Regions from separate parts of the Exiguobacterium sp. RIT452 genome, predicted to be linked through region 1. Evidence: predicted binding sites of a transcription regulator. Region 1 holds the regulator's gene; each other region holds the start of a gene.

The links. The regulator LexA, encoded in region 1, represses DNA repair genes until DNA is damaged. The targets are predictions, from matches to a motif close to CGAACATATGTTCG.
Region 2: uvrB (excinuclease ABC subunit UvrB) is a predicted target of LexA. The motif match lies at 1,288-1,301, and genes of this name have one in related genera.
Region 3: D3D03_RS13620 (Y-family DNA polymerase) is a predicted target of LexA. The motif match lies at 1,699-1,712, and genes of this name have one in related genera.

The regions. Positions count from the first base shown of each region.
Region 1 is NZ_QXJB01000001.1:435,948-439,209, reverse strand. It holds gene D3D03_RS02215 (YneB family resolvase-like protein) at 63-719, opposite strand; gene yneA (cell division suppressor protein YneA) at 765-1,052, opposite strand; gene lexA (transcriptional repressor LexA) at 1,263-1,877, shown strand; gene D3D03_RS02200 (metal-binding protein) at 1,908-2,378, shown strand; gene D3D03_RS02195 (MIP/aquaporin family protein) at 2,562-3,262, shown strand, end outside.
Region 2 is NZ_QXJB01000004.1:209,205-212,466, forward strand. It holds gene D3D03_RS11380 (PDZ domain-containing protein) at 14-1,177, shown strand; gene uvrB (excinuclease ABC subunit UvrB) at 1,355-3,262, shown strand, end outside.
Region 3 is NZ_QXJB01000007.1:21,267-24,528, forward strand. It holds gene D3D03_RS13605 (arsinothricin resistance N-acetyltransferase ArsN1 family A) at 1-109, shown strand, start outside; gene D3D03_RS13610 (MBL fold metallo-hydrolase) at 179-934, shown strand; gene D3D03_RS13615 (pentapeptide repeat-containing protein) at 990-1,640, opposite strand; gene D3D03_RS13620 (Y-family DNA polymerase) at 1,846-3,171, shown strand; gene D3D03_RS13625 (YolD-like family protein) at 3,155-3,262, shown strand, end outside.

The DNA.
Region 1 (3,262 bases):
TTACTTTAAAAGACACGAACAGAAAAAGCAAGTGTGGCGCGCTTCTCGCACACCCACCTGCTTCATGTTTCATACGTATTGATGACTTCCTTATATTCGAGATAACGACGGTTGACGGTCGCCTTTGAAATATCGTGTCCCATCCCTCTTAAGGTAACGGCGATATCAGCAAATGTCAGACCCAAGTCACGTAATCGGACGATTTCTTCAATCGGGACTTCTTTTCGGCTCCGACCTGCATTCTCACCTTGCCGGTTAAGGTTCTGTTCGGGACGGAAACCATTTTCAACTGCACGTCGCATACCGCGGGCAATTTTTGCATTATGCAATTTCCGCTGGTACTCCTCGACGAGCGAGACGATTTCAAGGACCATCGCCTCGGCATCAGCCAATTTATATTCGCCGTCTGATTCCATCGTCATCAGTTGGACCTGATGTTTTTGAAACGTGTGTAAAATCGCGATTTTGGCATTTCCACGCCCGATACGGGTATCATCCGTCACAAGGACGGCATCCACTGCCTGACGTGTGACGTAATCGAGGACGGACAACATGCCCTCCCGATCGACATCATAACCACTTTCCTTTTCCGTGATGATATCCACGATTTCAAACCCTTTTGTTACAGCGAGTCCCGACAGTTCTGATCTTTGCCGCTCAAGCGAGCTATCCTGTGCTTCTTTTTCCGTCGAGACGCGACAGTAGATTACTACTTTCATCGTACTTCACACCCCTGTTCGTTCATTGACAACTTTTACAGTTTGTCATTGTTGCGCGATTGGTACAACGATTTTGTTTTTCGAAATGACATGAGTCGTCTTCAGTTCATTGTTCTCAATCAACCATTCGACGTATTCTTGATCGGTCATCGAACCGTCATTGTAGACTTCAGCGACTTGTTCGACTGTCGCATTTTGATCGACCGTAACAGAAGCCGTCAGGAGTTGTTCGACCTTTTCATCCGGTCGGGGCGTTAAGAGGAAAAGAATGAAAGCAAGGCTAAGCGTATAAAAGACAATGGAAAAGGCATGGGTACGGATCGTATGCATCATGATGAATCCCTCCAATTTGAAATGATTTAGAATAGATGTTCTCGGAACAATTGTTCGCATAACTCATCATAAACCAAGAACCAGTGTTCGGTCAACACAAAATGTCGAACAATTGTTTGTACGCTCATTTGTTCTATGTTATAGTGAATTTAGAAACATGTATTCCTATAACCTTCAAAAAAACCATTCCGAAAAGAGGTGGCAATTCATATGCGGAAAATGTCAAAACGACAACAAGAAATTCTTGACTATATCGTCGCTCAAGTGAAACTGAAAGGGTATCCACCTTCAGTTCGTGAAATCGGCGAAGCTGTTGGTCTTGCTTCAAGCTCAACGGTACACGGTCATTTGGATCGTCTAGAAAAACGCGGACTGATTCGCCGTGACCCGACAAAACCACGTGCGATTGAGATATTGCTTGATAAACCTGAAGATGATCACGAAGCAATCGTGCACATCCCTGTCATGGGGAAAGTAACGGCTGGTTTTCCAATCACGGCGATTGAAAACATCGAAGAACATTTCCCGCTTCCGGCTCATTACGTTGGAAACGAAAACGTCTTCATGTTGACGATCGATGGTGAATCGATGATCAATGCAGGAATTCTTGACGGTGATCGTGTCATCGTACGGCAACAAAACACAGCAGAAAACGGTGAAATCGTCGTTGCTATGACCGAAGATAGCGAAGCGACAGTAAAACGGTTCTTCTTAGAAGATCAACAAGTACGTCTTCAACCCGAAAACGATTCGATGGACCCGATGTATTTCGACAATGTCTCGATTCTCGGCAAGGTCATCGGCGTATATCGGACGATCCACTAAGCGAGGGACCAGCTCAGCTGGTCTTTTTTTATGCCTTCTGGAAATGTTCATGATACGGTTAATTCCGTTGCCTTGACGAGTTATGTTGCGTATTCGGTCGCAACACAGCAGACGGATTGGTTGCCGACCGCAATCGGACTCGCCGTCGGCACCCTTTGGCTCTCCCCCGACCTCGATTTGAAGTCGGAACCTTACTACCGGCTCGGACCATTCCGGGTACTCTGGATGCCTTACGTCAAAATCATGCCGCACCGATCCATCTGGTCCCACGGCTTGATCATTGGTGATATCATTCGCCTGCTGTACAGCGCAGCCTTTTTGATTCCCCTTTTGTTTCTGGCCCTTTACGTCGAGATCATCGATCCAAGTACGGTCGATCTCTGGTTTGAATCCATGCCTGCTTTTGTCATCGGGATTATGGTCGCCAGTACGATCCATATCGTTCTCGATCATTCGAGCAGTTTGTTTAGAACAAAAAAGAAACGAAAAAAACGCCGCTAACACCTTTTGTTCCTTACAAAATGAACAAAAGGTGTTTTTGTATCCACTTTTCAAATTTTTAAACATAAATTAAGGAAATTTCATTCGAGTATTTCAATTAATTGTATTGAAAACGTTCTCATTTCGGAGTAGTTTTAAATAGAAAGGCCAATATTTGCTTTAATCCAAAGGGAGGGTTTTTGCATGAGTAACTTTACTAGTGAGCTGATTGGAACCATGATTCTGATCTTGCTCGGGGATGGGGTCGTTGCAGGGGTTGTCTTGAAAAAGACGAAATCTGAGAACAGCGGCTGGATCGTCATCACATTTGCTTGGGGTCTCGCCGTCATGACTGCAGCCTATATTGCTGCCGCCAGTGGCGCACACCTGAATCCTGCGTTGACATTGGCGCTTGCCATGAATTCCGATTTGCCGTGGGCTGATGTACCTATCTACATCGCTGGTCAATTAATCGGAGCATTCATCGGTGCCGTACTTGTTTGGCTTCATTATATGAAACATTTTGAAGCGACTGATGATCAAGCAGCAAAATTAGGTGTGTTTGCAACCGGACCTGCGATTCGTCACACGCCTTCAAACTTGATTTCGGAAATCATCGGTACGTTCGTCTTGGTATTCGGAATTCTGTCATTTGGTCTGACGACGTTCGGTGACGGACTGAAACCACTTATCGTTGGTCTTCTTGTCGTCGTCATCGGTCTCTCGCTTGGTGGTACAACAGGGTATGCCATCAACCCGGCCCGTGACCTTGGTCCGCGGATTGCCCACGCCATCTTGCCGATTAAAGGAAAAGGTTCATCTGATTGGAGCTATTCGTGGATTCCAATCGTCGGTCCAATCGTCGGCGGTGGAATTGCCGTCCTGCTTTACCAATTGCTGCAAAA
Region 2 (3,262 bases), on a different contig from region 1:
GAAAGAGGTCTGAATGGGCGTGGAATTACTCGATGGAATCGGTTGGACAGCGATTAGTCTCTTCGCTAGTCCGATCTTGTGGTTAGCAATCCTGGTTAGTTTGGTACTCAGCATGCGACGGGTTAAACGCGAACGAAATCTGTTCCGTTCCCGGACGCGCAGCAAACGAACCGATGTATTTGAAACGCTGGTCCCGGGACTGGTGGTCGGACTCGTACTTTCGATCGTCAGCCTCAGCTTAAGACTGACCATCTCGACCGAGTTCCTGCTTGGTCTGATGGGACTGACCGGTTTGATTTTACTGACGGGTGTCATTCGATTCAACTTACCGCTTTGGCCGCTCGTCATTCTGGCCGGGATCGGTTGGTTCGTGACGGATGACCGGGTCGAAGGGCTGAAGGATGTCGGGGCAACGGATCTGCTGTTGCTTGCGGCATTATCCTTGGCGGCGGAACTGATCCTGCTCGCATGGCGCGGGAAAAAGAAGTTATCCCCGTCGCTTGTCTTGTCGAAGCGCGGACGTTACATCGGCGGATTGTCTGCCAACAAGCTCTGGTTGATTCCGCTTGTCGTCCTCGTCCCGGGCAGCAGCCTGGAAGCGTGGATTCCACAATGGTCGTTTCCGGAGTTTGTTCCGATCGTCTTATTCCTGCCGATCGGCTTCAGTTTCCTCTTTACCGGACAATTACCGGAGCAATTGATCCGACCGCTCGTCCAGGGACGTCTGATCACGTTCCTGCTGGCTGTCCTGCTGACGGCAGGGGCTTTCCTGACCGGACAAAACGAATGGTTGTACGGGTTGCCTGTGCTGCTTGTCGTCCATCTGCTTCTCCATCAGCGGACAAAACGCTGGAATCGTTCACAGACACCATTGTTCTTGAATGGGAAGCGTGGTGTCGTCATCCTTGGAACGCTGCCTGAAAAACCGGCGTCTGAGATGGGACTCGTCCCGGGGGAAGCGATCTACAAGGTCAACGGAGAGTTCGTCGAGTCCGAGAAGACGTTTTATGAAGCGATTCAAAAACACAAACCGTATTTGCGGCTTGAGGTGATGAATCACAACGGGGACGTCCGCTTTGCGCAACGTGCGTTTTATGAACAGGATCACCATGATCTCGGCATCCTGTTCGTCAGCGAACCGGGCAATACCCGCTCGAAAATCCGGACACTGCAATAAAATCACGTCTCACGCCTTACTTTTTCTGCAGAGAAATCAGTTCAGCTATCCGGCTGGACTTTTTCTTTTGTCGAAAAACGGGTAACTTGCTAAGAGGAGCACTTCATAATCGAATGTTTGTTCGTAAAGTGGTACAATAAAAATAGATTTTTTTACTGGATGAGGGGGAAGAATACGATGGATTTTCATTTAGTATCACCATTTGAACCGGGTGGCGATCAGCCGGCGGCAATCGAAAAACTGGTGGCGGGTGTCAAGGACGGCGAGCGGCATCAGACGTTGCTTGGAGCGACCGGGACAGGGAAAACGTTTACCGTCTCGAACGTCATCAAAGAGATCAAGAAACCGACACTTGTCCTCGCGCACAACAAGACACTGGCCGGTCAACTGTATTCGGAGTTCAAGGAGTTCTTCCCGGATAACGCAGTCGAATATTTTGTCAGCTTTTATGATTATTACCAACCGGAAGCGTATGTTCCGTCGACGGATACATTTATCGAAAAGGATTCCTCGATTAATGACGAGATCGATAAATTACGTCACTCGGCGACATCTGCTTTGTTCGAACGGGAAGACGTCTTGATTGTCGCGTCCGTTTCCTGCATTTACGGTCTCGGTAATCCGGAAGAATACAACAATCACGTCTTGTCCCTGCGTGTCGGGAACGAGATGGGTCGTAACGAAATGTTGCGCCGCCTGATTGATATTCAATATGAACGCAATGACATCGATTTTCAGCGCGGACGGTTCCGTGTCCGGGGAGACGTCGTCGAGATTTTCCCGGCGTCCCGTGATGAACAATGTGTCCGGGTCGAATTTTTCGGAGACGAAATTGAGCGGATTCGCGACATGGATCCATTAACCGGTGAGATCATTGCCGACCGGGAACACATCTCGATTTTCCCGGCGTCCCACTTCGTGACCGGGGATACCCGGCTCCAGAAAGCCATCGCGAACATCGAGACCGAACTCGAGACGCAGCTGGCGAAGATGCGCGAAGACGGTATGCTGCTTGAAGCGCAACGGCTTGAACAGCGGACGAACTACGATCTCGAGATGATGCGGGAGATGGGGTACTGCTCGGGAATCGAAAACTATTCCCGTCATTTGAACTTGATGCCACCGGGATCGACTCCGTATACGTTGATTGATTATTTCCCGAAAGACTTCCTGCTCGTCGCCGATGAATCGCACGTGACATTACCGCAAATCCGCGGGATGTATAACGGTGACCAAGCCCGAAAACAAGTCCTCGTCGACCACGGGTTCCGTTTACCGTCGGCGAAAGACAACCGGCCGCTTCGGTTTGAAGAGTTCGAAGAGAAGGTCAGTCAGGCAATTTATATTTCCGCGACACCGGGTCCGTATGAACTCGAGCACTCCAAAGAGATGGTCGAACAAATCATCCGGCCGACGGGACTCGTCGATCCGACGATCGAGATTCATCCGATCACCGGACAAATCGATTATTTGATGGACAACATCCGCGAACGGGTCGCGAAAAATGAGCGGGTCCTCGTCACGACGCTGACGAAGAAGATGTCGGAGGATTTGACGGATTACCTCAAGGAACACGGCGTCAAGGTCAACTATATGCACTCGGAAATCAAGACACTGGAACGGATTGAAATCATTCGCGATCTGCGGCTCGGTAAATACGATGTCCTCGTCGGGATCAACCTCTTGCGAGAAGGACTCGATATTCCGGAAGTTTCGCTCGTGACGATTCTTGATGCCGATAAAGAAGGCTTCTTACGCTCGGAGCGTTCCTTGATTCAGACAATTGGACGGGCTGCCCGAAACTCAGAAGGGCACGTCATCCTGTTCGCTGACAAGATCACGGATTCGATGCAACGCGCAATGGACGAGACAGAACGGCGTCGCAACATCCAGATCGCCTTTAATAAAGAACACGGCATTACGCCGAAAACGATTCAAAAAGACGTTCGGGGTGTCATCAGCACGACGATTGAAAGTGATGACACAGTCGAAAAATTGGAGAAGTTCAACAAGCTCAAAAAACCGGAGCGCGAAACATTGCTCGAACAGCTGGATCAAGAAATGCGTCAAGCCGCGAAAGACATG
Region 3 (3,262 bases), on a different contig from region 1:
ATTCCGGATCGTCGGGACGTTTAAGGAGCAAGGCATGCTCAACGGATACTATGTCGATGTTCTGGCGATGGAAAAGCTGCTTCCGAAGACGATTGACGATCAGATATGATTAGTCCGGCTTCCGAATGGGAAATGAACGAACAGTGAAGCATTCCCAGACAGGAAAGGAAGACTGCCCATGGACATTCAACAAATCCGTAACGCCACACTCGTCGTCACCTATGCCAACCAAGTATTTTTAATCGATCCGTTTCTCGGCGAAAAAGGAACCTTACCGCCGTTTGGTCAAACGCCAAACGCCGTCCCGAATCCGCTCGTCGACTTACCGGTCGACGTCTCAACGTTACTTGATCCCGATGCGATTTTCGTGACGCATCTGCATGCCGACCACTTTGATGAAGCGGCGAAGGAGCTTTTGCCAAAACAGATTCCGCTTTACGCTCAAAACGAGGCGGACGCAGCGACGATCCGCGAAGCCGGATTCACGAACGTCTCGTCGTTTGAGAATGGATTGACGCTTGGCGACATCCGCGTCTCTCACACATCAGGGCAACACGGGGTCGGTGAAATCGGTCAACGGATGGGAACGGTCTCCGGCATCGTCTTGACGCACCCCGACGAGCCGACACTCTATATCACCGGCGATACGATTTGGTGTGATGAGGTCGAAACCGCCATCGAACAGTATGCGCCTGACATCATCGTCGTCAACAGTGGTGCCGCTCAATTCCTGACCGGTGAACCGATTACGATGTCCCAGCGCGATTTACTCGCTGTTCATCAAGCCGCCGCTGAGGCGACGATCATCGTCTCACACCTCGAATCCGTCAATCATTGTTTGCTGCGCCGTGACATGATTGCTGATTTCCTGGCTGCCCATCATCTGTCCGCTCATTTCCTCATTCCGGATGACGGCGAAACGATTTCCTTCTAAAATAAAAACGAAGTCCACCATTCCGGTCTGATCCCGGAAAGTGGACTTCGTTTTTTTAGTCGTGGCTTGGAATGACGAGTCCCAGTAATCGTGCGAACGTAATCGCCTGACTTTCCGTGACGATCGCCCCCGGCAGAAACCGCGGGTCGATTGTCAGACCGGACAGGTCGGCGTGCCGCAGATCAAGTCCCTGCAACGCAGTCTCCACCCATTGACTCTCCGTCAAATCGACCTCATCGAACCGTAAATCGATCGGTTTCATCTCGAAAAAATGACTCTCCCGCATCGTCGTCTGTTCAATCGCGACATGACGTAATGCCGTGCGGATGATTTGCGCATAATTTGCCTGACATCCTTTGATTGTCACATGGTCAATCGTGTTCGTTTCAAATTGGACGCCGGTCAAACGACAATCCTCAAAGACGACACGATGGAAACGGCTGTCCTGAAATTGACACCCCGTCAAATCACACTGTTCAAATCGAACGTTTTCAAACGTCGCCCGTTCAAAGACGAGACCCGCGAACGAAACATTCCGAAAGCAGACTTGGTTGGCATCCAACCGGTCCGTCAACTCAGTCGGCAACGTCTCTTTTTCATAAATCGTTTGGTACAGGTACGGGTCATCGATTTCGACGTCCGCGAATCTTTCCGACGTCAAACGAGTCGGTAACTCCGGTAACTGAATCAGCTGTTGCTTTTTCATTCATGTCCCCTTCTTCCTTTTACACTGGTTCTGCCTTTACCAGTGTATCAAAGATTGGCGAACAAGTGGTCGTCTATTTGCCCTGTTTTCTTCTCTGCCACATTGACTCTTTTTTAGATTTTTGATTTGAGACCCATTGAGACCATGGTATAGTCAAATCAAAAATAAGAACAAACGTTCTTTTAATGAAAGAGGAGTGTTTGCTGTGTATCCTGAAATCCCATTTCCGGATCGACGCATTTTCTGCATCGACAGTGTCTCATTTTATGCCAGTTGTGAATGCCGGTATCGGAACTTACCTCCACTTACAACAAAACTGGCTGTCGTCTCTGACTTAAAACGTTCCGGATCCGTCGTCTTAGCAGCCAGTCCGGCTTTAAAAAAACTTGGAATCAAGACGGCCAGCCGCCTTTATCAGATCGAACAATTGCCGGTCCGGGAGCGGAAGCAGATCCTGCTCGTCGAGCCGCAAATGCTGGCCTATATGAAAACATCAATCGAAGTGCTTGATGTGTTGCATCAATTCGCTCCGCCCGATGCCATCCGCATCTATTCCATCGACGAGAACTTTATCGACATGAGCGGAACGGAACGTCTTTTCGGGACAGACGATGAAGCCGCCAAGGCCATTCAAAGCGCCATTTGGGAGCAAACCGGCATTCCGGTCCGCATCGGCATCGGTCCAAACAATGTCGTCGCGAAACTAGTCCTCGATTTACTCGGAAAACGCGAAGGCATCGCACGGTGCGGCTATGCAGATGTCTCGAGGTTGCTACACGACTTTCCGATTCGAAAGATGTGGGGCGTCGGTCAAAAGATGGAACAGCACTTGTTGGCACTCGGCATCGAAACGATCGGCGATTTGGCGGCCTCCCGCGTCGAAGACCTTCATGAACGGTTTGGTGTGCTCGGAGCCGAACTGTGGCATCACGCATGGGGCATTGACAGTTCACCGACGACGATCGATCCGACGGCATTGTTTCAGACTTCACCTGCTGTGCAGCGAACAATCGGACATGGTGTGACATTGATGCGTGACTACTACCAGTATGAGCAAATCCGTTTGGTTCTGGCTGAACTGGCGGGTGACGTCGCGGCCCGGGTGCGCTTCTCCAATCAAGTCGGTTGGACGGTTCATCTGGGTGTCCGCTATTCTCGGCATGTTTTACGATCCGGTTTTTCCAAACAACTCCGGCTCCCCTATCCGACCGCTGATGAACGGCTTCTGTTGCGTCATCTGCTCCAACTGTTCGAACCGAACTGGATGGAAGGCGAGCCGATTCGTTTTTTGTCGGTTGCACTTGGTCAGCTCACAGCAGATCAGGGGACACTGCAACTGTCGCTGTTTGAAGACAACCGAAAAGTCTGGCGCAGAAAACGATTGTTAAAAGCGATGGATCGTGTCAATCTGCGGTATGGCAAAGGAACGATCCGTCTCGCCGTGTCATTCCTTGATACGAGTGTCGCCAAACGCCGGCTCCGGTTCGTCGGCGGTCACCCGGGAGGTGACCTGCATGACACGTTACCGTGACCGCGGAAATCTCAAATGGATTCCGTTTCTGATGCCGGAACACGTTCAACTGCTCAAAGCGTATTATCTCGAAAAACACCGGATTGATTTT